DNA from 3 places in the Variovorax sp. PAMC26660 genome. Region 1 is predicted to be linked to each of the others. Evidence: riboswitches for the same ligand, from Rfam matches in the RefSeq annotation. Region 1 holds a riboswitch; each other region holds the start of a gene.
The links. Region 1 has a riboswitch for cobalamin ahead of H7F35_RS26010 (TonB-dependent receptor). Riboswitches for the same ligand answer to the same signal wherever they lie in the genome.
Positions count from the first base shown of each region.

Region 2: it holds a riboswitch for cobalamin, as region 1 does, so the genes downstream of both, cobM (precorrin-4 C(11)-methyltransferase) here and H7F35_RS26010 (TonB-dependent receptor) in region 1, are expected to answer to the same signal.
Region 3: it holds a riboswitch for cobalamin, as region 1 does, so the genes downstream of both, H7F35_RS32990 (TonB-dependent receptor domain-containing protein) here and H7F35_RS26010 (TonB-dependent receptor) in region 1, are expected to answer to the same signal.

Region 1 covers NZ_CP060295.1:5,519,355-5,527,262, reverse strand. The annotation lists gene cobW (cobalamin biosynthesis protein CobW) at 1-622, opposite strand, end outside; gene H7F35_RS26020 (energy-coupling factor ABC transporter permease) at 775-1,452, opposite strand; gene H7F35_RS26015 (PepSY domain-containing protein) at 1,494-3,053, opposite strand; gene H7F35_RS26010 (TonB-dependent receptor) at 3,062-5,245, opposite strand; cobalamin riboswitch at 5,378-5,651, opposite strand; gene H7F35_RS26005 (hypothetical protein) at 5,731-5,952, opposite strand; gene H7F35_RS26000 (hypothetical protein) at 6,089-6,493, shown strand; gene ybaL (YbaL family putative K(+) efflux transporter) at 6,517-7,908, opposite strand, start outside.
Region 2 covers NZ_CP060295.1:1,405,030-1,412,937, reverse strand. The annotation lists gene H7F35_RS06780 (adenylate/guanylate cyclase domain-containing protein) at 1-952, opposite strand, end outside; gene H7F35_RS06775 (Crp/Fnr family transcriptional regulator) at 982-1,725, shown strand; gene H7F35_RS06770 (DoxX family protein) at 1,735-2,211, opposite strand; gene H7F35_RS06765 (LysR family transcriptional regulator) at 2,695-3,624, opposite strand; cobalamin riboswitch at 3,850-4,112, shown strand; gene cobM (precorrin-4 C(11)-methyltransferase) at 4,268-5,125, shown strand; gene H7F35_RS06755 (sirohydrochlorin chelatase) at 5,122-6,069, shown strand; gene H7F35_RS06750 (precorrin-8X methylmutase) at 6,066-6,755, shown strand; gene H7F35_RS06745 (cobalt-precorrin-5B (C(1))-methyltransferase) at 6,752-7,855, shown strand; gene cbiE (precorrin-6y C5,15-methyltransferase (decarboxylating) subunit CbiE) at 7,870-7,908, shown strand, end outside.
Region 3 covers NZ_CP060295.1:7,027,405-7,035,312, reverse strand. The annotation lists gene H7F35_RS32995 (ClcB-like voltage-gated chloride channel protein) at 1-1,678, opposite strand, end outside; cobalamin riboswitch at 1,773-2,027, shown strand; gene H7F35_RS32990 (TonB-dependent receptor domain-containing protein) at 2,122-4,041, shown strand; gene H7F35_RS32985 (cobyrinate a,c-diamide synthase) at 4,026-5,474, shown strand; gene H7F35_RS32980 (bifunctional adenosylcobinamide kinase/adenosylcobinamide-phosphate guanylyltransferase) at 5,464-6,036, shown strand; gene H7F35_RS32975 (ABC transporter substrate-binding protein) at 6,033-6,902, shown strand; gene H7F35_RS32970 (FecCD family ABC transporter permease) at 6,914-7,908, shown strand, end outside.

The DNA of each region.
Region 1 (7,908 bases):
GCACCAGCGCCTCGACCCGGGCGCGCGCGGCGTCGTCCATCAGGTCGGTCTTGTTGAGCACCACGAGGTCGGCGGCCGAAAGCTGGTCTTCGAACAGCTCGTGCAGCGGCGATTCATGGTCGAGGTTGGGGTCGGCGCGGCGGGCTTCGTCGACGGCTTCCGGGTTCGCGGCGAACTGGCCCGCATCGGCGGCGGGGCCGTCGACCACGGTGACCACCGAGTCGACGGTGAAGATGTTGGCGATGTCGGGCCACTGGAAGGCTTGCACCAGCGGCTTGGGCAGCGCCAGACCCGAAGTCTCGATGATCACCGCATCGATATCGCCGCGCCGCTCGGCCAGTTGCAGCATCACGGGCAGGAACTCTTCCTGCACGGTGCAGCAGACGCAGCCGTTGGCCAGTTCGTACAGCGCGCCTTCGCGCTCGTTGCCTTCGTCGTCGCAGCCGATGCCGCAGCCGCGAAGAATTTCGCCGTCGATGCCGAGTTCGCCGAACTCGTTGACGATCACCGCGATGCGGCGGCCTTCGGCGTTGCCGAGGATGTGGCGCAGCAGCGTGGTCTTGCCGCTGCCCAGGAAGCCCGTGACGATGGTGACGGGGATCTTGGCGTTGCTTGGGGTCATGGAATGGATTCTTTCAGGCGCCGATGGCCAGGAGATGGGAGCGCGGGAACCACGGGCCCAGCGGCCCGCCAGCGATCAGCGCATGGATGCGATCGCCGCAAAGCGGCCGGGGTGGGCCAAGGTGCCCGCGAGAAAGTGAAAGTGGGCCTGAATCAGACGCTGCTGTACAAACGGCGCTCGACAAAAGCCGTTCCCTGCAGGCGACGCCAGCCCTTGGCGGCGGCCAGCACGCCCAGGTCGACCAGCGGCTCGACCAGCACGATGGTCATGTAGGCCGCGCCAAAGCTGGCGATCTGACCGATGTTCTCGAGCCCGGTGCCGCGTCCGTAGAGCGCCCAGAAGCCGACCCAGACCACGATGCCGCCCTGGTAGGCCACCGAGAGCTTGAAAGCCTGCTGGTAGCTCAGGTCCACGTAGGCCATATTCTTGGGAATGATCCGCTGCGCCAGCGCAGCAGTCGCAAACAAGGGCACCAGCAAGGTCGTGACGTTCATGCCGTACTGCGGCAGGTCCTGTGGCTCGAAGAACAGGCTCTGGATGAGCAACCCGCCCGCCAGGCCAATGGACGCGGGCGCCAGCCCGAACACCAGCAGCAGCGTCGTGCCAAGGATCAGGTGCACCTCGGACACGCCCACCGGATGATGCGGCAGCACTTCGAAGAAGCAGAACACCAGCGCCACGGCAATGGCCGAGCGCAGCACCAGGGCAGCCGGGCCGTCCTTCATGAAGGTGTCGAAGGCCACCTTGCCTGTGTAGGCCAGCGCAGCGGCTGCTGTCGCGTAGCTGAGAAAAATCTTGGATCCGTCGACGAGACCTGGTTCGATGTGCATCTGGCACCTCCTGAATTGCACCGCAGTGCGAAAGTTGATTGTTAGTTGATGGGCCTGCTCGCGCAAGCCCCGTCATGAACGCCGAGGCGCGCGCCGCGCTCCCGGGGCGAAGGCTTTCGCCGCAGCCGGCGCCAGCCGATCACCACGCCGCTGGCCGAGGCCACGGCGCCGATGATCGACAGCAGCCACACCACGATGTCCCAGGCCGGCCGGTACTGGATGAGCCAGGGAAAGTCGAGGCTGTGCGCCGCATTGAAGAGCCAGCGGCGCAGGCGCGAATTGCTGTCGTTGCTGCCGGCGATTTGTCCGCTGGCAGGGTCGATGTAGATCCAACTGCGCGCGGCGTCGTCGAATTCGAGGCGCCACACGGGCAGCACACGCTCGCGGTGATGGCCGTACCAGTGGAAGTCTTCGCGCGTCTGCAGCGTCGCCTGTGCCACGGCAGCGCCGGGGCGCAGGCGGGCAGCGGCGCGCACGATGTTGTCGCGGCCAATGGTGGCCGGGGCACCTGTCACGGCATCGAGCACGCGCACACGTGCCTGTGCGTCACGCAGTTGCAGCAGAGGCCGGCCGTCGAACCACATCAGCAATGCCTCGCGCGGTGCAGCGGCGCCCTCGCCTGCCGGCAACGAAGCTGGCGGCCATGGGAACGGTGACGCCCCTGCGCCGGTGTAGCGCGCCATCGCCGCCGCATCACCCGGACCGCGCTGGAACCAGCCGTTCGGGTTCATCGACAGCCAGCCGCTGATGATCCACGTGAGCACGAAGAAGCCGCCGATCAACCCGGCGATGTGGTGCCAGGCCATCCACCCCTTGTAGGGCGTGACCGCGCCGTTGCGAAAACGCCTCCGCAGGCGAACCCGCAGGATGCCGATGACGATGCCCGTCACCGCCGAAACGATGCATGCCGCCGACAGCCACACGACCACCTCGTGCCACAGCGGCGGGTCGGCCCGCAGCGGCGTGAAGTAGATCCAGTGCGGCACCGAGCCCAGCCAGTTCCAGAAGCGCTCCGAACGCGTGGTGTCGCGCACCACTTCGCCGTTGCGCGAGGACACGTACAGCTCGGTGCCGGCCGCATCGCCGACTTCGATGCGATGCAGCGGGCGCAGCGGGTTCAGCCCTTGCGGCACGGTCCACTGGTCGCGCTCCAGCGTCTCGGCCCAATGTGCACCCGGCTGGCCCGAGAAGCCGCGCGCGATGACCTCGGCCTGCGCCGCATCGACCGGGCCGAGCGCATGGCCGTCGCGCGCCGAGATGGTGTGCCGGCCCCCTCGCGCATCGACGATGCGCCAGACAGGTTCGGGCGTGGTCCCGCCCTGTACTTCCAGCACCATGCGGCGCGGCGGCTGCGCGCGCGCAGCCGGGGGCAGCACTTCCAGCGCGGCAGATGGCGACACCACCGCCTGCTCGAAGCGCAAGGGCCCCAACCCGGCCAGCCGCTCTTCATCGGTGAGCGTGGGGTAGCCCACGTACATCATCACCACGCCCGAGACAAACCACATGACGAACAGCAGGCAGCCGCCGATGCCCAGCCATCGGTGCGTCCAGTAGAGCCAATAGCGAAGGCGGGGCCAGGCGCGGCGCCATGCGGAAGTCATGATCGTGCTCAGAAGTTGACCAGCGCCGACAGCTCGAACGAACGCGGCCGGCCCAGCAGCCATTGGTTGCCGCTGTTAGAGAACGACACTGCGTATTTGCGATTGGTCAGGTTGTAGCCGCGCAGCGCCAGCTTCATCGACGGGTTCACCTGCCAGCTCACGCCGCCGTCGGCCACCGTGTAGGCGCCGATCTTGCGCGAATTGGCCGTGTCGACCTGCCGCGAACCCACGTAGCGCACGCCGAAATCGGCCTCCCATTGCGGCAGGAAGCGCCAGTTGAGCCAGAGGTTCGCCGCTGCTTCGGGCACACCGAACGGCGTGTTGCCCGCGCGCGAGACCAGCGACTTGCCGACCATCTCGTTGAAGTCGTCGTAGCGCGCGCGCAGCCTGGCGACGTTGGCTTCGAGCCGCAGCGTCGAGGTCAGCGCCAGGTCGAGCGTGGCTTCGATGCCTTCGGACGACTGCTTGCCGATCTGCTGGGTCTTGCTGGGGTCGCTGGCGTCACGCGACAGCAGCTTGGTCTTTTCGATGCGGTAGGCGGCCACGGTCCAGGCGCCACGACCCTCGGCCAGTTGGCGCTTGTAGCCCACCTCGACCTGCCGGCCGGTGCTCAACTCGAACGGCGCCTGCGTGGCCGAGGTGCTGATCAGCGAGGTCAGCGGATCGGCCGCGCGCGCCACCTGGGCATAGAAGGACTGCGAGGCGTCGGGCGCATACACCACGCCGAGGCGGCCGGTGGCGTACTCGAAGGTCTTGTCGAGCCGGCTCGACAGGTTCTGCTGATCGACGCGCGACACCTTCGCGTGGTCCCAGCGCAGGCTGCCGACCACCGACCACTGTTCGTTGAAGGCCAGCTTGTCTTCGGTGAAGAAGGCGTAGGTGCTGGTCTTGGTCTTGTAACGCGGCAGGTAGGCGACGGGCGAGGCGTAGTAGCCGGGCTGGAACACGAAGGGATCGACCACCGAGCGGCCGCCGTAGGGCGTGTCGCTCGAATTCAGGAAGTCGATGCGGTTCATGTCGAAGCCCACCAGCACCTGGTTGGCCATGCCGAGCAGCGAATGCCGGAAGGTGGCGTCGGTGCGGTTGCCGATTTGCTCCTGGTCGTGGCCGATTTCCAGGTAGTCGCCACGCGTCACGCGGCGGGTGGTGGCGTTGAAGGTGTAGGTCTCGCTGTTGCGCCAGTGGCGCTTGCTCTCCAGCCGGTAGAGCTGGTTGCGCACGGTGACCGCATCGTTCGGCGTCCACTGGGCGTCGAGCCGGGTCCACTTGTCGCGGTACTTCAGCTCCGAGTCGTCGAGGTTGTAGTTCTGGCGCAGCGTCTGGTCATTCAGGCGTCCGTCGATCAGCGGCACGCCGTAGTAGCGCTGCGGCGACTGGCGGCCCTCGTCGTGCGACAGCGTGAACTGCAATTGCGGCGACACGTCCAACCGCACGGCAGCGCCCACGGCCAGGCTTTCGGCCTCGCCGCGCGCCATGAAGCCGTTGGTCTTGCGATGGCTGATATCGAAACGGTACGACAGCTTGTCGTTGATCGCCCCGCCGCTGCCGAAAGCGACCTGCCGCGTGGCGTCGGAGCCGAACGTCACGAGCGCTTCGTTCTGGATCGGGCCGCGCGTGGGCTTCTTGGGCACGACGTTGATCGCACCGCCGATGGCGCCTTCGCCGAACATCACCGATGCCGCGCCGCGCAGCACCTCGATGCGGTCGACCGACCAGGTGTCGAACGGAAAGGTGACGGTGCCCGCGCCCGCGTACAGGCGCGTGCCGTCGAACAGTTGCATCACCGAGCCGTGGCCCGAGAAGCCGCGCGCCGCCATCGACGTGCCGCCGTTGCCGGGGGCGGGCGAGCCGGTGATACCGGTGGCGCGGGTGGCCGCGTCGATCACCGAGACATCGCCGCGCGCACGGATGGTGTCGCCGCTCAGCACCTCGATGCTGGCTGGCGTTTCCAGTGGCGTGAGACCGAGGCGGCTGCCGGTGTGCGCGGGCTCGTCGATGGCCAGCGGCGTGTGCCGGCTGGCCTCGACCTGCACGGGCGCCAGGCTGTTGCCGCCTGTGCCCGTCGTTTCTCCCGTCTCCGCGAAGGCGGCAACAGGCCCGAAAGCCAGTCCCAGCCCCAGTGAAAGACCCGAAAGGCGCGCCCATTGCAGTGGCGCGCCCGTGCGATCGCGCGCTGGCGATGCTTGACCCATTTGAAATCCCCTCCGACCTGCGTCCCCGCAGGCTCCTGACCGATCGAGGACGTGGGAAGAGGTGCGAACGGGCGATGCCGGTGCACGCGAAGGTGGCGCAAACGGCAGGCCCGGACACGCACTCCCGCAGCGTCCGAAGGCGGTTGCGAAGGCCGGTATCCGGGCTCGCGGAGCGCTTCGACGCGCTAAATGCGCATCGAAGCCGAAACCCTCGCCTTCCCACGCCGAAGCGCAGTGACTGCACATGCCAGAAAAAGGGGCACGCGCGTGAGGGTTTCCAGATCCGCTGACCGTTGCGGGGGCAGCGCAGGAATGGCCGTGTCAGTGATGACGCGGCGCACCTGCTTCCCGTTTAACCCCGAGACCAATGGATGGCATGCGGGGCACCTTCGAACCGTGGTGACCGGTGCAGTTAATAAAAATTAACACACCGGAACCGCAGAATTATAGGGAGCGGCCTGTTGCGAAGGGCCGCCGCCCGGGGCTCAGCGCGTTTTTCCGTCCGGCCCGAACAGCCGCCGCATCACGGCCACGCCCGCCACCAGCGCGTTCGAATAAGTGGCATAGGGCTCGGGGGCAGCTTCCAGCGGCGTGTAGACGTGGGTGGTTTCGCCCGGCACGTCTTCCACCGCTTCCATCAAGACCCAATAGAACTCTCCTTCCTCCAGTTCGTGGACGGTGAGTGCGATGTTTCTGGCTGAGGGCATGGCAAATGCAGGTGGTATCACCGTTGAATGAACGAGGAACACGCGCGGTTGACAGCTTCCGGGCTTCTCCTACAGCGCTTGTGCGCCGCGCGACCTAATGTTGTTGCCAGGGACCTCATGGAAACCAGGAGGCAGCATGAAGCAGTTCATTCTTGAAACCCGCATGCGATCGAGCGTTGGCGGCGCTTTCTATCCGACCGGCTACTCGATGGTGATGTTCCCCAGCGCGGAAGACGCGGACCGCATCGGCCACCGCCTGATCGAAAAAGGCATGAGCGGCGACGAGGTCTATCTGCTTCCCGCGGACACGGTGCTGGCCGAGATCACGCCGACCGTGAAGACCTACAGCGATCCCCTGCCCTCACCCGGCACCGACGCGGCAACGGTACGTGCATTCACCAAGCTGGCGCGCGACGGCCACACGGGCCTGCTGGTCAAGACCAAGGACGGCGCCACGGCCGAGCGGCTGATGGAACTGGTGCGAACCGTGCCCTATTCCATCGCCCAGCGCTACCGCCTGCTGGTCATCGAAGACCTCTGAACCTGAGTCGGGGCTGGGTCGGATCAAGCCACCGAGGCCGGCATGGCCATCGACACGGCCCGTTGCACCACATCGCGGGCCATTGCCTGGGCCAGTTCATGCTCGCCGAGAAAGACGGTGACGGCGCTTTCCTGCATCAGCAACTGGGCTTCCTGCTCGTTGTGGCTGCGGATCACGGTCTGGATCGTCGGGTTGAGCGTGCGCGCGGTCTCGATCATCTGGCGCACGTTCATGGTGTCGGGCGTGGCCACCACGAGCACGCGGGCCCGCGCAACGTGCGCCTGGATCAGCACCGCCGGATCGGCCGCGTCGCCCCACACGGCCGCGATGCCGGCTTCGCGCAGTTTCTCGACCAGTTCGCGGTTCTGCTCGGCCACCACATAGGGAATGTCGTGCGCCTCGAGTTCGGCCGCGATGCGGCGCCCGACGCGGCCGTAGCCGACCAGCACCACCTGCCGCGACAGGTACTTGGCCTCGGTGGTCATGGGCAGTTCGGCCAACGGATCGTCGCGCGATTCGAGCCCGCGCGCGAACGAGGAATGGGCGTGCAGCCACTTCTGCATCGGCGCGATCAGGCTGAACCACAGCGGATTGGTCGCGATGGAAATGAGCGCGCCCGCCAGCACCAGGCTCTGCCCCTCCACCGGCAACAGGCCGAGCGACACGCCCAGGCCGGCCAGGATGAACGAGAACTCACCGATCTGGGCCAGGCTCGCACTCACCGTGAGCGCCGTGCCCAGCGGGTAGCGGAACACCAGCACCAGCGCGCAGGCCGCGATCGACTTGCCCAGCACGATCACCCCCACCACCGCCAGCACCTGCAGTGGCCGCTCGATCAGCACCGAGGGGTCGAACAGCATGCCGACCGACACGAAGAACAGCACGGCGAAAGCGTCGCGCAGCGGCAGCGACTCTTGGGCGGCGCGGTGGCTGAACTCCGACTCGCGCATCACCATGCCGGCGAAGAAGGCACCGAGCGCGAACGACACGCCGAACAGCGCCGCCGAGGCGAAGGCAATGCTCACGGCTGCAGCCACCACGCACAAGGTGAACAGCTCGCGCGAGCCGGTGCGCGTGACTTGCCAGAGGATCCAGGGGAAAACGCGCCGCCCGACCACCAGCATCAGCGCGACGAAGCCGCCGACCTGCAGCAGCGTGAGCCCCAGCGTCTGCCACAGCGGGGCCACCACTTCGCCCGGCTGCGCGCCATGGCCGCCCAGCGTGCTCGCCAGCGGTGGCATCAGCACGAGCACCAGCACCATCGCCAGGTCTTCGACCACGAGCCAGCCGATGGCGATGCGGCCGGTGAACGAATCCAGAATGCCCAGGCTTTCGAGCGCGCGCAGCAGCACGACGGTGCTTGCCACCGAGAGCGCGAGGCCGAACACCAGCGCCTCGCCCCAGCTCCAGCCCCA
Region 2 (7,908 bases), 3.3 Mb from region 1:
CGTCGCGGCCAGGCACGCCGATGTGCGCGGCGGGGCCGATCACGCGCACGCGGCAGGTGGAGCAGCGCGCTCGCCCGCCGCAGATCGACACATGGTCGATGCCATGCGAGCGGCTCGCTTCCAGCACGCTCCAGCCGAGCGGCACGTGCACCGTGCGGTCCGGGTAGCGCAAGGCCACGGACGGCTGGCGCGACAGGCGCGCAAACCAGGTCCGTCCCCAGCGGGCCGCCAGCAGGGCGAGCAGCGCCAGCGCGTAGAACCACTTGATGCCGTCTTCCGCCGCGCCGAGCGCCTTGCCCTGCGCGGGTGTAGGTACGGTCACCTGCGGCACGCCGGTCCACTGGAACTCGCGGCCCATGGAAACAAAGCCCATCGCGGCTGTCACCGGCAGCAGCACCGCCACGGCCAGCAGCACATAAGAGAAGCGCCGGTAGGCCGGCTGCGCGCGCAGCGCGAAATGCAGGCCCAGGCAGCCGTGCGTCCAGGCCGCGAGCATCATCACGAGCTGCGCGGCGGCGCCCGGCCAGTCCCATAGCCCCCAGACGACGCGCACATACGAGCCGTCGATGCCATAGGCCAGGTAGGCGCCGCGCATGGCGGTCAGGTGCTTGACCAGCAGCAGTGGCAGCGCGAAGCCCAGCAGCACGCGCAGTGCCTCCAGCGGTGGCATGCGCAGGGTGCGGCGCTCCCACAGCGCGACGACGGCCAATGCCAGGTGCGTGGCGGCGGCGCCGTACAGCAGCAGGGTGCCCGGCAGGCTGTGCCAGAAAACCTGCACGGCCCGCAGCACGGTTTCGGCCGCGGCAAAGGAATAGATGCCCAGCGAATGGTTCAGCAGGTGCGCCGTGATGTAGGCCATCAGCACCAGCCCGCTCGCCCAGCGCAGGTTGCGCCGTGTCGGCGGTCTCAGCGAAAAAGGGGAAGAAGGGGGTGGAGGGGAACGTCTGTCCATGAACGGGTTCGAAGCGGCACCCGAGCATAATGCGCGCGCTCCTACCGACCGGCATGGCCACACCTCCCAACTCTCCCCGTTCCAGCCTCGCGCTGCGCCAGATCGCGCTGCTCGAAGGCCTCTCCGACCAGCGTCTGGACCTGCTGGCCCGGCAATGCCTGTGGCACAGCGTTGCGGCCGGCAAGCCCTTGCTGCTGCGCGCCGAGCAGCAGGGCGAGGTGTTCCTGCTGGTCTCCGGCCGCGTGCGGGTGACGACCTATTCGGCCAATGGCCGGCAGGTCACCTTCCGCGATTCCGAAGCAGGCGAGCATTTCGGCGACATTGCCGCCATCGACGGTGGCCCGCGTTCCGCCGACGTGGTCACGCTGGAACCCAGCGTGGTCGCCAGCCTTGATCGCCCTGCCTTCATGGCCCTGCTGCGCGACGAGCCGCTGGTGGCCGAGCGCGTGATGCAGCGCCTGGCTTCTCTCGTGCGGCAGCTCTCGGAGCGCGTGATTGACCTGAGCACCCTCGGTGTGCAGAACCGGCTCCATGCCGAGCTGTTGCGACTGGCGCGTGCCGTGGGGATCGAGCACAACGAGGCCCGCCTGGAGCCCGCGCCCAAGCATGCAGCGCTGGCCAGCCAGATCAGCACCAACCGCGAACAGGTCACGCGCGAACTCAATGTGCTGGTGCGCAGCGGCGTGCTGCGCAAGGACGGCAAGGCTCTGCTGGTGGCCGACGCCGCTCGCTTGGAGCTGATGGTTTCACAGGTCAGGGGCGACGCCGGCTGAGCCGCAGGATCAGTTCCAGCGGCCGTTCGTTCCACCGACGCTGAAGCGGCCGGCGCCCAGCAGCACCACGGTCAGCGCGCCGAACAGGTACAGGCCCTGCAGTTCGAGCGCCCAGCCGCCTTGCTTGGTCAGCGAGAACAGGTCGGCCATGTGCACGAGACCGAAGGCCACGAGCATGTTGATGACTACCACGCCGGCGGCGGCGCGTGTGAAGAGGCCGGCCATCATCAGCAGTGGGGCGACGATTTCGCCGACGAACACCAGGTAGGCCAGGCCGCTCGGCAGCCCCGCCTTGGCCAACATGCCGCCGATGAAGCCGACGCCGGCCGACAGCTTGAAGATGCCGTGCAGCAGCACGAGCACGCCGACCACCACGCGCAGCAGCAGCTTGCCGGAGTCGTCCAGCGTGGCGGGAGAGGGCGAGGTGAACGAAGTCGGTGCGACCGGCGTACGTGCGGTGTTGGAGGCGACAGCCTGGGTGTTCATGGCAGATCCTTGGAAGCTTGAAATGGGAGGGGCCGTCGCGGAGTGCGGCGGTTGCGGTTCCAGTGTGCGGAGCTGTCGTTGGCCGGGATGTGCGTTTACGCACCTTTTCTTGAAATACCCCCGGTTGGTTGTCTGCGATCTTTTTTGGGGCACGTTTTGGCGCTTGCTGTTCAGGGCGTCGCTCGCGCCGACACGGGGCTCTTTTTCGCGAATGTCCCCCGCTTCGCTCCTCCTTTACTTAGCTAAAAAGAGCCCCGTATCGGCGCGAGCGTTGGACAGAGCGGTGGTTGATCCGCAGTACACCAGCAGCGCGTCCATGTGCGAATGACGCCAGGTGCTCCCCGCAGCGAAATAAAGGAGGAGCGAAGCGGGGGACATTCGCGGAGGGGAGTACCCGGTGTCATTCGCACCCGCCCCGAATGAACCCGCACCCGCACCCGCACCCGCACCCGCACCCGCACCCGAAACAACGGTGTACGCCCCCTAGTGCGTGCCGAAGTGCCCAGTCCACTTGCGCTCGTAGTCCATCCTGGCGAAATGCGCCGCCATGAAGTCGATGAAGCTGCGCACCTTCGCCGACAGGTGCTTACGGCTTGGGTACGCGAGGTTGATCGTCAGGTGCGGCAGGTCCCAGTCGTCCAGCGTGGGCACCAGCCGCCCGGCCACGATGTCCTCGTAGACGATGTAGGTCGGCTGCACCAGGATGCCCATGCCGTCGAGCGCGGCGGCGCGCAGCACCTGGCCGTCGTTCGATTCGAGCAGGCCATTGACCGACACCGTGTGCGTCTCGCCCTTGCGGCTGAAGCGCAGCTCGTTCGGGTTGTTGGCGTGGGTGTAGATCAGCAGCTTGTGCTGCTTCAGCTCGTCCAGCGTCTTCGGAAAACCGTGCTGCGCGAAGTAGCGCGGCGAGGCCGCGAGAATGCGCCGCGTCTCGCCCAGCCGGCGGATCGTGACGTTCGAGTCGGGCTCGAACTCGCGCGTGCGGATCGCCACGTCGATGTTGTTGTCGATCAGGTCGAAGTAGCGGTTGGCCGCCTCCACATGCACCGTCACGCCCGGGTAGCGCTGCGTGTACTCGCGCAGCAGCGGCGCGATGTGGTGGATCGAGAACGACAGCGACGCCGTGATGCGCAATGTGCCCGTGGGGTTGAGCGCGGTCGCGTTCACCGTCGATTCGGCATCGGACAGGTCGGCCAGGATGGTTCGGGCGCGTCCGCAGAACTCGCGGCCGGTGTCCGTCAGGTACAGGCGGCGCGTGTTGCGCTCCACCAGCCGCGCACCGAGGCGGGCTTCGAGCGCGCTCAGGTGGCGGCTCGCGGCAGCGTTCGACAGGCCCAGCGCTTCGGCCGCGCGGCTCAGGCTGCCGGCATCGGCGATCTGCACCAGCAGTGCGATTTCGGTCCAGCGGTCCATGGGCGTGTCTCCGGGGCTTGTCGTCTTTTGTCGGGCCAGTAACTCCGGGGAATGGACCGCTGGACTCCAATGCGGCCAAACCGTTGACTTTGCGCAGCCAACCTAAGAGTCGCGACCAAATAGTCGTGGACCGATTTTCCCTGCTATTGCGCTGGCACGGTCATTTTCAGGACATGCGGCTGGACGGTCTCATCCCTTGCTGTGCCAGGTAAAGTCGGCTGATACACTTTGCGCGCGTTGTCAGGTGTCCTGGCGCCCCGTGGAAACGGCGGGGCGGCCAGGGTGAAACGGGAAGTCGGTGCGCAGCGGTGATGAACACCGCGCCATGCCGACGCTGCCCCCGCAACGGTAAGCGAGTCAGAAGCAAAACCCCGGGATTCGGTCCCACACCACTGTGTCACGAACGGCATGGGAAGGTGGTCTTTGCAGGAGAGCCGATGGCCCTCCGCTCGCGAGCCCGGAGACCGGCCTGACGACCAGCGCATGACCTTGCGGTGGGCGAGGATCGGCGGGCGACGCATTGCGTCCGGCTCGATGCATCAGGTCATCCGCCAGATCAGTATTTGCTGACGCCTCCCGATTTTTCCCCCTCCCGCCGGGTCTTACCGACCATCTATCGCGCGGCGGGCGCGGAGGGATCATCATGAACGAGCGAGCCATCGCTCCAGGCAGCGCTCCGCATGGAGCGTTCACACCGGGAACCGTCTGGTTCGTCGGCGCGGGTCCGGGCGACCCGGAACTCATCACCGTCAAGGGCCGTGGCCTCGTCGAACGCGCCGGGGCGATCCTGTTCGCGGGCTCACTCGTGAGCGAGGCCGCCACGCGCTGGGCGCCCCCCGATTGCGTGATCGCCGACAGCAAGGACATGACGCTCGAGCAGATGTCGGCCTGGCTGATCGCGCAGGCCGCGCGCTGCCAGACCGTGGTCCGCCTGCAGACCGGCGATCCGGGTCTCTACGGCGCGCTGATCGAACTGGTGCAGCCTCTGGATGCGGCGGGTGTGCCGATCGGTGTCGTGCCGGGTGTTTCGTCCGCCATGGCCTCGGCCGCGGCGGCGGTGGAGAGCCTCACGCTGCCCGAGGTCACGCAGACCGTGATCTTCACGCGCGTCGAAGGCCGCACGCCGATGCCCGAAGGCGAGTCGCTGGAGGCGCTGGCCGCGCACCACAGCACGCTGTGCATCTTCCTGAGCATCACGCTGATAGGCAAGGTCATGGCTGCGTTGACGGCCGCCGGCTGGTCACCCGATGCACCTGTCGTGGTCGTCCACAAGGCGAGCTGGCCGGGCGAAGAAAAGATCGTGCGCGGCACGGTCGCCACCATCCAGGCGCTGTGCCGCGAGGCCCGCATCGTGAGCCAGTCGATGATCATCGCCAGCCCCACGCTGGGCGCACGGCAGTGGACCACGCTTGCCAAATCCAAACTCTACGACGCGAGCTTCACGCACCGCTTTCGGCGCGCGAGCGTTCCCGTCGAAAGCCTCCTGCAGGACCCTCCATGAGCACCGAAACCATTCTCCTGGTGGGCCACGGCTCGCGCGAAAAATCCGGCAACGATGAGATCGAGGCTTTCGCAGCGCAATGGCGCGAGCGGCAACCGGGCTGGCGCATCGAGGTCTGCTTCATCGAGTTCTCCGAAGTCACGATGAGCGAGGGCCTGCGCCGCGCAGCCGAGTGCGCGCCACGCGTGGTCGTGGTGCCGCTGATCCTCAACGCGGCGGGCCACGTGAAGATGGACATTCCGCAGGCCATCGATGGGGCGCGGCTCAAGTACCCGATGGTGCAGTTCCTCTATGCGCCGCATCTCACGGCCTGCGACCCGATCCTGGCGATTTTGCGGCGGCGCCTGAAGGGCGCGATGCAGGCGCTGGACATGCCCGACCCGACCACCACCGGCGTGGTCATCCTGGGCCGGGGTTCGTCGGACCGGCAGGCCAACGGCGACATGGCGAAGATGGCGCGCTGGCTGCTGGAGGAAACCGACCACGAGCTGGTGGACCTGGCCTTCACGGGCATCACCTACCCGCGCCTGGAGAAGGCCGTGCAGCGCCAGAGCCTGCAGGGCATGAAGCAGGTGGTGGTGCTGCCGTACTACCTGTTCAACGGCACGCTGGTCGAGCGCATTGCGCGCCAGGTCGAAAACCTGAAGGCGCAATACCCGACGATCCGCTTCGTCTCGACCCGGTATTTCGGCTTCGAGCCCGAGATCTTCACGCTGCTGGAGCAACGCGTGAATGACCTGCGGCGCGGCGCGCCGATCGCGCTCATGCCCTGCGACGGCTGCAAGTTCCGCGACTTCGCGGTGGAACACGGCCTGGGCGGCCACCACCATGACGATGCGGTGCCGCACAGCCATGGAGACGACCATCCGCACCCGCATGATCACGATCAAGATCACGCGCATGACCACCCCCAAGCGCACAGCACGGCGGCGGCCATTCGATGAAACCGGCGTCCTCCATGGCGGCCAACGTCGTCACCGAGCAGCTCACCGCGGCCGGCCGCGCCATCGAGCATGACTCCTTCGCGGTCATCGACCGTGAGGTGACATCGCACGCCTATACGGCCGACCAGTGGCCCGTGGTGCGCCGAATGATCCATGCGAACGCCGACTTCGACTTCAACGGCCTGACCGACTTCCACCCGGACGCGATCGACGCTGCCATCGCCGCCATCCGCTCGCGCGAGAGCCGCGTGGTGGCCGACGTCGAGATGATCTGCGTGGGCCTCTCGGCTCCGCGCCTGACCCACTTCGGCATGGGCACGCACCAGTTCATCAGCGAAGAGGACGTGATCGCGCAGGCCAAGGCCGAAGGCACCACGCGCGCCGTGCAAGCCATGCGCAAGGCACACCGCCTGGGGCTGGTCGACGGCGCGATCGTCGGCATCGGCAATGCGCCGACCGCGCTGATCGAAATCGTGCGGCTGATCCATGAAGAAGGTGCGCGCCCGGCGCTGGTGGTCGGCATGCCGGTCGGCTTCGTGTCGGCGGCCGAGTCGAAGGACCTGATGGCGCTCGAAGCTGGCGTGCCCTGGATCGTGATCCGCGGCCGCAAGGGCGGCTCCACGCTGGTGGTGGCCGCGATCCACGCGCTGCTGGGTCTGGCCGAGGCGCACGAGCACGCCGCATGATGGACAAGGGCGCACCCCGTGGCACCCGCACCGGTTTCACGACCGGTGCGTGTTCGGCCGCGGCGGCGCGCGCGGCGGTGATCGGCCTGGTCACCGGCCAGGTGCCCGACGAGGTGGAATGCCTGCTGCCCAACGGCGACCTGGTGCGCTTCGCGGTGCAGGACGGCCGCGTCGACACCGCGAGTGCGAGCGCGCATGCGATGGTCATCAAGGACGCTGGCGACGACCCCGACTGCACCGACAAGGCCCATCTCACCGCCGATGTGCGCGTGCTGCCTGAACTGGCGGGGCAGGTGCTGCTGGCGGGCGGCGTCGGCGTGGGCACCGTCACCATGCCGGGGCTCGGGCTCGCCGTCGGCGGGCCGGCCATCAACCCGGTGCCGCGCCGCAACATCGAGGCGAACGTGCGCGCGGTGGGCACGACCTTGCTCGACGAAGTCGGACTGGAAGTCGCGATCTCCGTGCCGCAGGGCGAGGAGATGGCCAAGAAGACGCTCAATGCGCGCCTGGGCATCCTCGGCGGCATTTCCATCCTGGGCACGACCGGCATCGTCAAGCCCTATTCCACCGCCGCCTACCGCGCGAGCGTGGTGCAGGGTGTGCAGGTGGCGGGCACGCTGGGCCATGGCGTGGTCGTGCTCACGACCGGCGGGCGCACCGAGAAGTTCGTGATGGCCGAAATGCCCGAGCTGCCCGAGCCGGCCTTCGTGCAGATGGGCGACTTCCTGCGCTATGCGATGGGCGCAGCGGTCAAGGCCGGGATCAAAAAGGTCGTGATCGGCGGCATGGTCGGCAAGCTCACCAAGATCGCGCAGGGCGAAACCATCACCCACGCCGGCCGCGCCGAGGTCGACACCGGCCTGCTGGCCGACCTGGCTGCCGGGCTTGGTGCGCCACCCGATGTGTGCGACGCGATCCGCGGCAACGAGACCGCGCGCTATGCCGGCGAGCGCATGGATGCGCTCGGGCTCGGCACCGCCTTTCACACGGCGCTTGCGCAGCGCGTCATCCAGACGCTGCGCACGCGCTACCCCGACCAGTTCGAATTGAAAGTGCTGGTCTGCGACTTTGAAGGTCGAAAGATCGCGGAGGCCTCCTGAACACCGACAACCACATGACGAACAAATGCCGCATCCTCGGCGTGCTGGACGAC
Region 3 (7,908 bases), 1.5 Mb from region 1:
CGGCCACGCCCAGCAGCACCGGGTGATCGATGCTCTCGATCACCGGCAGCCGCTCGCCGCGATGCTCCAGGAAACGCTGCAATGCCTCGCCGAGGCTGGTGTCTGCCGTGATCGGCTGGATGGCCTGCGAGAGCAGGTCGGCCGCTGTCGTTTCAGTCGGCGCCGTGCCGAGCGTGGCCAGCGGCACCACGCCGAGGTAGCGGTTGTCGGCATCGACCACGTAGAGGTACTTCACCGGGTGCTGCAGGAAGAGGCGGCTCATGGCTTCGCGGTCCGCATCCGGGCCAACCACCGTTTCGGCCGGCTGCACCAGGTCGCGCATGTGCAGTCCGCGCAGGCGCAGTTGCGCATCGCGCTGTGCATTGCGGTGCAGCGTGATCTCGTACATCGAGCCGGCGTTGGCCGAGCGCGCCACGAAGTACGCGATGACGCTGGCGGCCATCAGCGGCAGCATCACCTGGTAACTCAGCGTCATCTCGAAGATCATCAGGATGGCCATCAGCGGCGCCTGTGTCGCGCCCGCCAGAAAGGCGCCCATGCCGACGATGGCGTAAGCAAACGGGGCAGAGCTTGCCTCGGGCCACAGCGCCTGCACCCCCACGCCGAACAGCGCACCGATCATGCAGCCGAAGAACAGCGCGGGCGTGAACACGCCCCCCACCGCGCCCGAGCCGGCCGTGGCCAGCGTGGCGATGGCCTTGGCCGCGAGCACCATCGCGATCAGCGTCCAGGGCCACGGCGAGTGCAGCACCGAATTGACCACGCTGTAGCCGTTGCCCCAGACCTCGGGCAGCGGCACCGAAATCGCGCCCATCACCAACCCGCCCAGGGCAAGCCGCCACGGCAGCGCGATCGGCAGCTTTGCGAACAATGCACGGCTGCCATGCAGCGCCCGCAGGAAGCCGACCGACGCAAAACCCAGCAGCACGCCCAGCAACGCAAACAGCACGACCTCGGCGCCATGGATCTCGGGAAACACCGGCATCAGGTAGGGCGGCTGGTAGCCCGGCAGCGCGCGCATCGCCACATTGGCGACCACCGACGCAATGATGATCGGCCCCACGCTTTCCATTGCGATGGAGCCGAGCACGATCTCGGCGACGAAGAACGCGCCCGCAATCGGCGCGTTGTAGGCGGCGGTCAACCCCGCTGCCGCGCCACAGGCCACCAGCAGCCGCAGCCGTTCGACCGGAAAGCGGAACACCCGGCCCAGCAGCGACGCAGCCAGCGCCGCCAGTTGCACCATCGAGCCTTCGCGGCCGATCGAACCGCCGCTGCCGATGCTCACCAGCGACGACGCGCTGCGCACCAGCGTCTGCGCGACCGGAATGCGTCCGTCGCCGAGCACGATGGCTTCCATATAGTCGGAGGTGGTGCTCTTGTGCACCGTCACGCGCCTGGCCAGCACCAGCAGTCCGCCCGCCACCAGCCCGCCGAGCGTGGGGCAGGCGATGCGCGCCCACCATGGCAGATGGCGCGCCATCGCCACGAGGCCTTCGCCGGGGCCGAGCACCAGATGCTCGAAGGCATACAGCGCGGCACGAAAAAGTTCGGTCGCCAGTGCGCCGAGCAGCCCGGCCACGATGGACCACAACAGCATCGACTGCCAGCCCGAGACGCCGAAGAGCCGCTGCAACGCCGAACGAAGACTCAGAAAAAGCGAGGCCGGCCGCATCATGCCGACGCCCGGTTCATGGTCTTCAAAACGCAACAGTCCATGGACGTCGATGTTAGCGGGGCGCAACTTTCGACTTAAAGAGCCGGTGGCAGGGCCTAAAATCCCGGCCGTTGGTGCTCGCGGCGTGGTTCACACGGCGCAGTTCAACGGGAAGCAGGAGTGGAAGCCCCCGAACTCGGGATCCAAGGCCCAAGCCACCTGCGCTGCCCCCGCAACGGTCAAGCAGACGGCGCCGCAAGGCGCCAACCCCTCTCCATCCAGCCACTGGGTGCCCTGAAACAGGCACCTGGGAAGGCGGCGAGGGGCCGTTCTGCCAGCCCGGATACCGGCCAACGAGGCGGCTGCCGCATGCATGACGATGAATCGATGCATGAAGCAGCCATGGCGCCCAGGCGCCGGCGGGGAGGCCGGCAAGGGGCATTGACGTTCGTTCGGCTCAACTCATGATTTCCTGCGTTTCTCTTTCTCGCGGCCGCGCCCCTGTGCGCCGCAGCCACCTCGCGTGCCTGCCGCTCGCGCTCGCTTCGGCCTTCGGTGGCCTCGCTCATGCCCAGGAAGCGCCAACGCTCGGCGAAACCGTGGTCACGGCCAACCGCACGCCACAGGCGCTGTCGGACATCGTGGGCGACGTGTCCATCATCGACCGCCAGGCCATCGAGCGCAGCGGCGCGACCGGCGTGGCCGATGTGCTGTCGCGCCTGCCGGGCATCGAGATCACGCGCAACGGCGGCGTGGGCAACACCACCAACGTTTACATCCGGGGTGCCGAAACGCGCTTCACGGCTGTGTACCTCGACGGCGTGCGCATCGACTCGCAATCGACCGGCGGCGCCGGCTGGGAAGGCATTCCGCTCGCCCAGATCGACCGCATCGAAGTGCTGCGAGGCCCGGCCGCGGCGGTGTACGGCTCCGACGCCATCGGCGGCGTGATCCAGCTCTTCACCAAGCGTGGCGAAGAGGGCGTGTCGCCCTACGTGGGCGTGGGTATCGGCAGCAATGACCTGCGCAAGCTCGAAGCAGGCCTGAGCGGCAAGTCGGGTGCCTTCGACTATTCGCTGGGCGTGGCGCATGAAGAAAGCAAGGGCTTCAATGTGCAGCCGGCGTCCAAGCGCGTGCTGTCCAAGGACGGCTACACCAGCCCCGACCGCGACGGCTATCGCAGCAACTCGGGCAACGTGAAGCTGGGCTACCAGATCACGCCCGACCAGCGCATCGAAGCCTCGGTGCTGTCCAGCGACATCCTGGCGGGCTACGACACGACGATCGGCTACAAGACCAAGCTGCCGTTCCTGTTCAAGGACGATCTTTCCAGCAACACCTTGCGCACCGCGGCCCTGACGTGGTCTGCCAAATGGAACGAGATCTACAGCACCCGCGTGCAGGTGACCGATTCACGCTCGACCTACGAGACCGATCCCTCGTACTACCGCACCGAGACCCACCTGCGCGGTTACCTGTTCCAGAACGAGTTCCGCTTCGGTCCCCACCTGGTGACGGCCACGCTCGAACGTCGGGAAGACGGGCTGGTGAATCCGGCGGCCACCACCACGGCCAAGCTCCTCTCACGTGATCGCTCGCAGGACGGCATCGCACTGGGCTACGGCTTCGTGCAAGGCCCGCACTCGCTGCAGCTGCATGTGCGCCACGACAAGGACAGCGAGTTCGGCGGCAAGACCACCGGCAGCGCCGCCTACGGCTATGCCATCACCTCCACGCTGCGCGCCACCGTGTCGGCCGGCACCGCCTTCCGCGTGCCCACGCTGTACCAGCGCTTCAGCGAGTACGGCCTTGCGAGCCTCAAGCCCGAGTCGAGCCGCAACGTCGAGCTGGGCCTGCAGTACACCGAGGGTGCCACCACCGCAGGCATCGTCGTCTACAACAACCGGGTGCAGAACCTGATCGTGTTCGACGGCAGCGCCAAGGGTTGCCAGTCGTCCTTCGGTTGCTACGCCAGCACGGCGCGTGCCCGCTACCAGGGCGTCACGCTGTCGGGCGGCCATCGCATCGGCGACGTGACCCTGCGCGCCTCGCTCGACTACCAGGACCCGCGCGACCTTGCCACCAACAACCTGCTGGCCCGCCGTGCACAGCGCCACGCGACCCTCGGCGCCGACTGGCGCATCGCAGGCTGGACGCTGGGTGCGGAAGTGCAAACCTCCAGCAAGCGCTACGACGACGCCGCCAACACCGTCAAGCTCGGTGGCTACACACTGCTGAACCTGTCGGCCAGCACGCCGATCACACGCGACCTGAACCTCATCGCGCGCGTCGACAATGTGGGCAACAAGGACTACCAGTACGCGCGGCTGTATGCCACCGCCGGTCGCACCGCGTACGTCGGGCTCAAGTGGACGCCGCAATAAGCCAACTTTCGCAACAACGAAGCGACGCCGCCGGCGCCGCGGCCCCCACCTGCGCCGCGGTGCTGGTGGCGGCGCCTGCCTCGGGGCAGGGCAAGACGACCGTTGCAGCCGCGCTCGCGCGGCTGCATGCGCGTCAGGGCCGTCGGGTGCGTGCCTTCAAGTGCGGGCCCGATTTTCTCGATCCGCATTGGCTGGCGCTGGCCACCGGCGCACCGGTGCATTCGCTCGATTTGTGGATGACCGGCGAGGCCGATTGCCGCGCGCGCCTGCGAGCCGCGGCGGCCGAGTGCGACCTGCTGATCGTCGAAGGCGTGATGGGCCTGTTCGACGGCACGCCCAGCGCGGCCGATCTGGCTGAGCGCTTCGGCCTGCCGGTGCTGGCGGTGATCGACGCGGGCGCCATGGCCGGCACCTTCGGCGCGCTGGCTTTCGGCCTGCAGAATTTCCGCCCCGGATTGCCGTGGGCCGGCGTGCTGGCCAATCGCGTGGCCAGCGAGCGCCATGCGGGCATGTTGAAGGACGCCTTGCGCGAGCCTTCGCAATGGCTGGGCGCCTTGCCACGCGATCCGGCGTTCTCGTTGCCTGAACGGCACCTGGGCCTGGTCCTGGCGGCCGAACTCGGCGATGCGATGGCGCGGCTCGATGCGGCAGCCGATGTGCTGGCCACAACGCCGTTGGGCCAGATGCCGATCGGGCAGTTGCCGCAGGTTCGTTTCGAGGCGCAAGCATCGGCGCCGGTTGCGCCGGTGCCGCCTTTGCTGGCCGGCCGCACCATCGCCATCGCGCGCGATGCGGCCTTCTCGTTCATCTACCCCGCGAACCTCGACGTGCTCACCGCACTCGGCGCGCGGCTTTCCTTTTTCTCGCCGCTCGCGGGCGATGCCTTGCCGGCCTGCGATGCCGTCTGGTTGCCCGGCGGCTACCCCGAGCTGCATGCCGCTGCGCTGGCCGAGGCGACGCAGATGCGCGACGCATTGGCAGACCACGCGGCGGCTGGCAAGCCCATCTGGGCCGAATGCGGCGGCATGATGGCGCTGTTCGACGAACTGGCCACGCACGCCGATGCGACGCGCCCGCCAGACGTTCACCGGCTCTGGAGCCTGCTGCCGGGCCGGGTGACGATGCAAAAGCGCCTGGCCGGCCTCGGCCCGCAGCAGCTCACGCTGGGCAACCACACTCTGCGCGGCCACACCTTCCACTATTCGAGCTGCGAGACGCCGCTGGTGCCAGCCGCCCACACTGCCCGGCCCGCCGTGACCCAGGCAGTGGGCGCCCGTGCCGGCGAAGCCCTGTATGTGCATGGCCCGGTGCGCGCAAGCTACTTCCACGCATGGTTCGCCTCCAGCCCCGAAGCCACGGCACGGCTTTTCGGCGCCATGCCGATCGAACTCGAAAGCCACGACGCCGCGAAGGAAGACAGCGATGCCCGTTGAACGCGAATTCATCCTCGGCGGGCAGAAGAGCGGCAAGTCGCGCCGCGCCGAACAGCGCGCCATCGACTGGCTCGCGGCCGACGCGAAGGGCCGCCGCGCCGTGCTGATCGCCACCGCGCAGGCCTACGACGACGAAATGCAGGAGCGCATCGTGCGCCACCAGGCCGACCGCGCCGAGCGCGTGCCCGGCATGCGGACCATCGAAGAGCCCATCGAACTTGCGCGCGCTGTCGTCACGCAGAGCACGCCCGAGACGCTGGTGGTCATCGACTGCCTTACGCTGTGGCTCACCAACCTGCTGATGCCGATGGAAGACGCGCGGCCCGCCACGCGCACGCCGGCCACGCACGCCGCCATGCTGCTGATGGCGCTGCGCGAGGCGCGCGGCCCCGTGGTGATCGTCGGCAACGAGATCGGCCTGGGCGTGATTCCCCTGGGCCGCGAGACGCGCGCCTTCGTCGATGCGCTGGGCCGCCTGAACCAGGACGTGGCCGCCGCTTGCGACCGCGTCACACTGATGGCGGCCGGCCTGCCGTTGAGCCTGAAAGCACCCGCTGCATGAAGAGACTGATCCGATCGCTGTCGTTCGCCCTCGGCCTGGCCGCATTCGCGCTGGGCGCGCACGCCTTCGACGTGGTCGACGAACGCGGCGTGACCGTGAGCCTGCCGCAGTCGCCGCAACGCATCGTCTCGCTGCTGCCGTCGCTCACCGAATCGGTCTGCGCGCTCGGCGCCTGCGGGCGGCTGGTGGGTGTCGACCGTTATTCCAACTCGCCTGAGCAGGTGAAGGCCTTGCCGCAGGTCGGCGGCGGGCTCGACCCGAACGTCGAAGCCATCGTGGCGCTCAAGCCCGATGCGGTGCTGCTCGCCAAGTCCTCGCGCGTCACGCAGCGGCTCGAAGCGCTGGGCGTGAAGGTGCTGGTGCTCGAACCCAAGAGCCATGCCGACGTGCGGCGCGTGCTCGACAAGCTCGACCAAGTGCTCGGCACGCACGAGGCGCCCAAGGTCTGGCGCGTGATCGATGCCAGCGTGTCGGCCGCCGCGCAGTCGCTGCCGACAAGCGCGAAGGGTTTGCGCGTGTACTTCGAAGTCAACAACGCGCCGTATGCGGCGGGCGAGTCGTCGTTCATCGGTGAAACGCTGGCGAGGCTCGGCGTGAAGAACATCGTGCCGGCGGCGCTCGGACCATTCCCCAAGCTCAACCCCGAATATGTGGTGCGCGCCAACCCCGACCTCATCATGGTGAGCGTGCGCAGTGCGCAAGGGCTGGAGCAGCGCCCCGGCTGGGCTGGCATCCGCGCAGTGCGTGAAGGCCGTATCTGCCGTTTCAGCGCGGAGCAGTCCGACGTGCTCGTGCGCCCCGGCCCGCGCATGGACGAAGCCGCACGCCTGATGGCGCAGTGCCTCACGGACAAGGGCCAAAGGTGAGCGGGGCGCGCATGCAAACCGCCCATCTGCGCCGTGTGCTGCTGCTCGGCGTCGGCCTGCTGGTGCTGGGCGCCGCGCTGCTGCTGTTCGGCTTGGGCATCGGCAGCACCGGCTTCGAGAGCCTGCTGTCGGCGCGACACGACCCGGTGGCGCTGCAGATCGTGTGGGACATCCGCCTGCCGCGCACGCTCGGTGCCTGGCTCGCGGGCGCGCTGCTCGGACTGGCCGGCGCGGTGGCACAGGGGCTGTTTCGCAATCCGTTGGCCGACCCGTACCTGCTGGGCAGCGCCTCGGGCGCTTCGCTCGGCGTGGCGGTGGCGCTGCTGATGTTCGGCGGTTCAGCCGCGAGCATGCAGTGGGTGATGCGGCTCGGGCTCACGGGTGCCGCATTCATCGGCGCGGTGCTCGCGGTGATGCTCACGCTGATGCTGGCAAACGGTGTGCAGCAGACACTGCGCCTGCTGCTGGCGGGCGTGATCGTCGGCGTGGTGCTCGGCGCCGCGAAAGACCTCATCACCATTGCATCGGCCGACATCCTGCAGGCCCTGCAGGGCTTCGTGCTCGGCAGCACAGGGCTGGTCGGCTGGAGCGCCTGTGCCGTGATGGCCATGGTCGGCGTGGTCTGCGTGCTGTTGGGCTGGGCGCTGGCGCCGGTGCTCGACGGGCTGGCGCTCGGCGAGGCCACCGCGCGCAGTCTCGGCCTGCCGCTGGGCGGTATGCGCGCCGCCCTTGTGGTGGTGCTGGCATTGGCCACTGGCGCGGCCGTGGCGCAGACGGGCCTGATCGCTTTCGTCGGGCTGGCGGCGCCGCACCTCGTGCGCTCGATCGTCAAGACCACGCATGCGCGGCTGATCGTGCTGTCGGCGCTGATGGGCGGTCTGCTGCTGATGGCGGCCGACCTGCTGGCGCGCTGGCTGATCGCGCCGCAAGAACTGCCCGTGGGCGTGCTGACCGCCGTGCTCGGCGGCAGCTACCTGCTGTGGCTCATGCATCGCCGCAGCGCGCG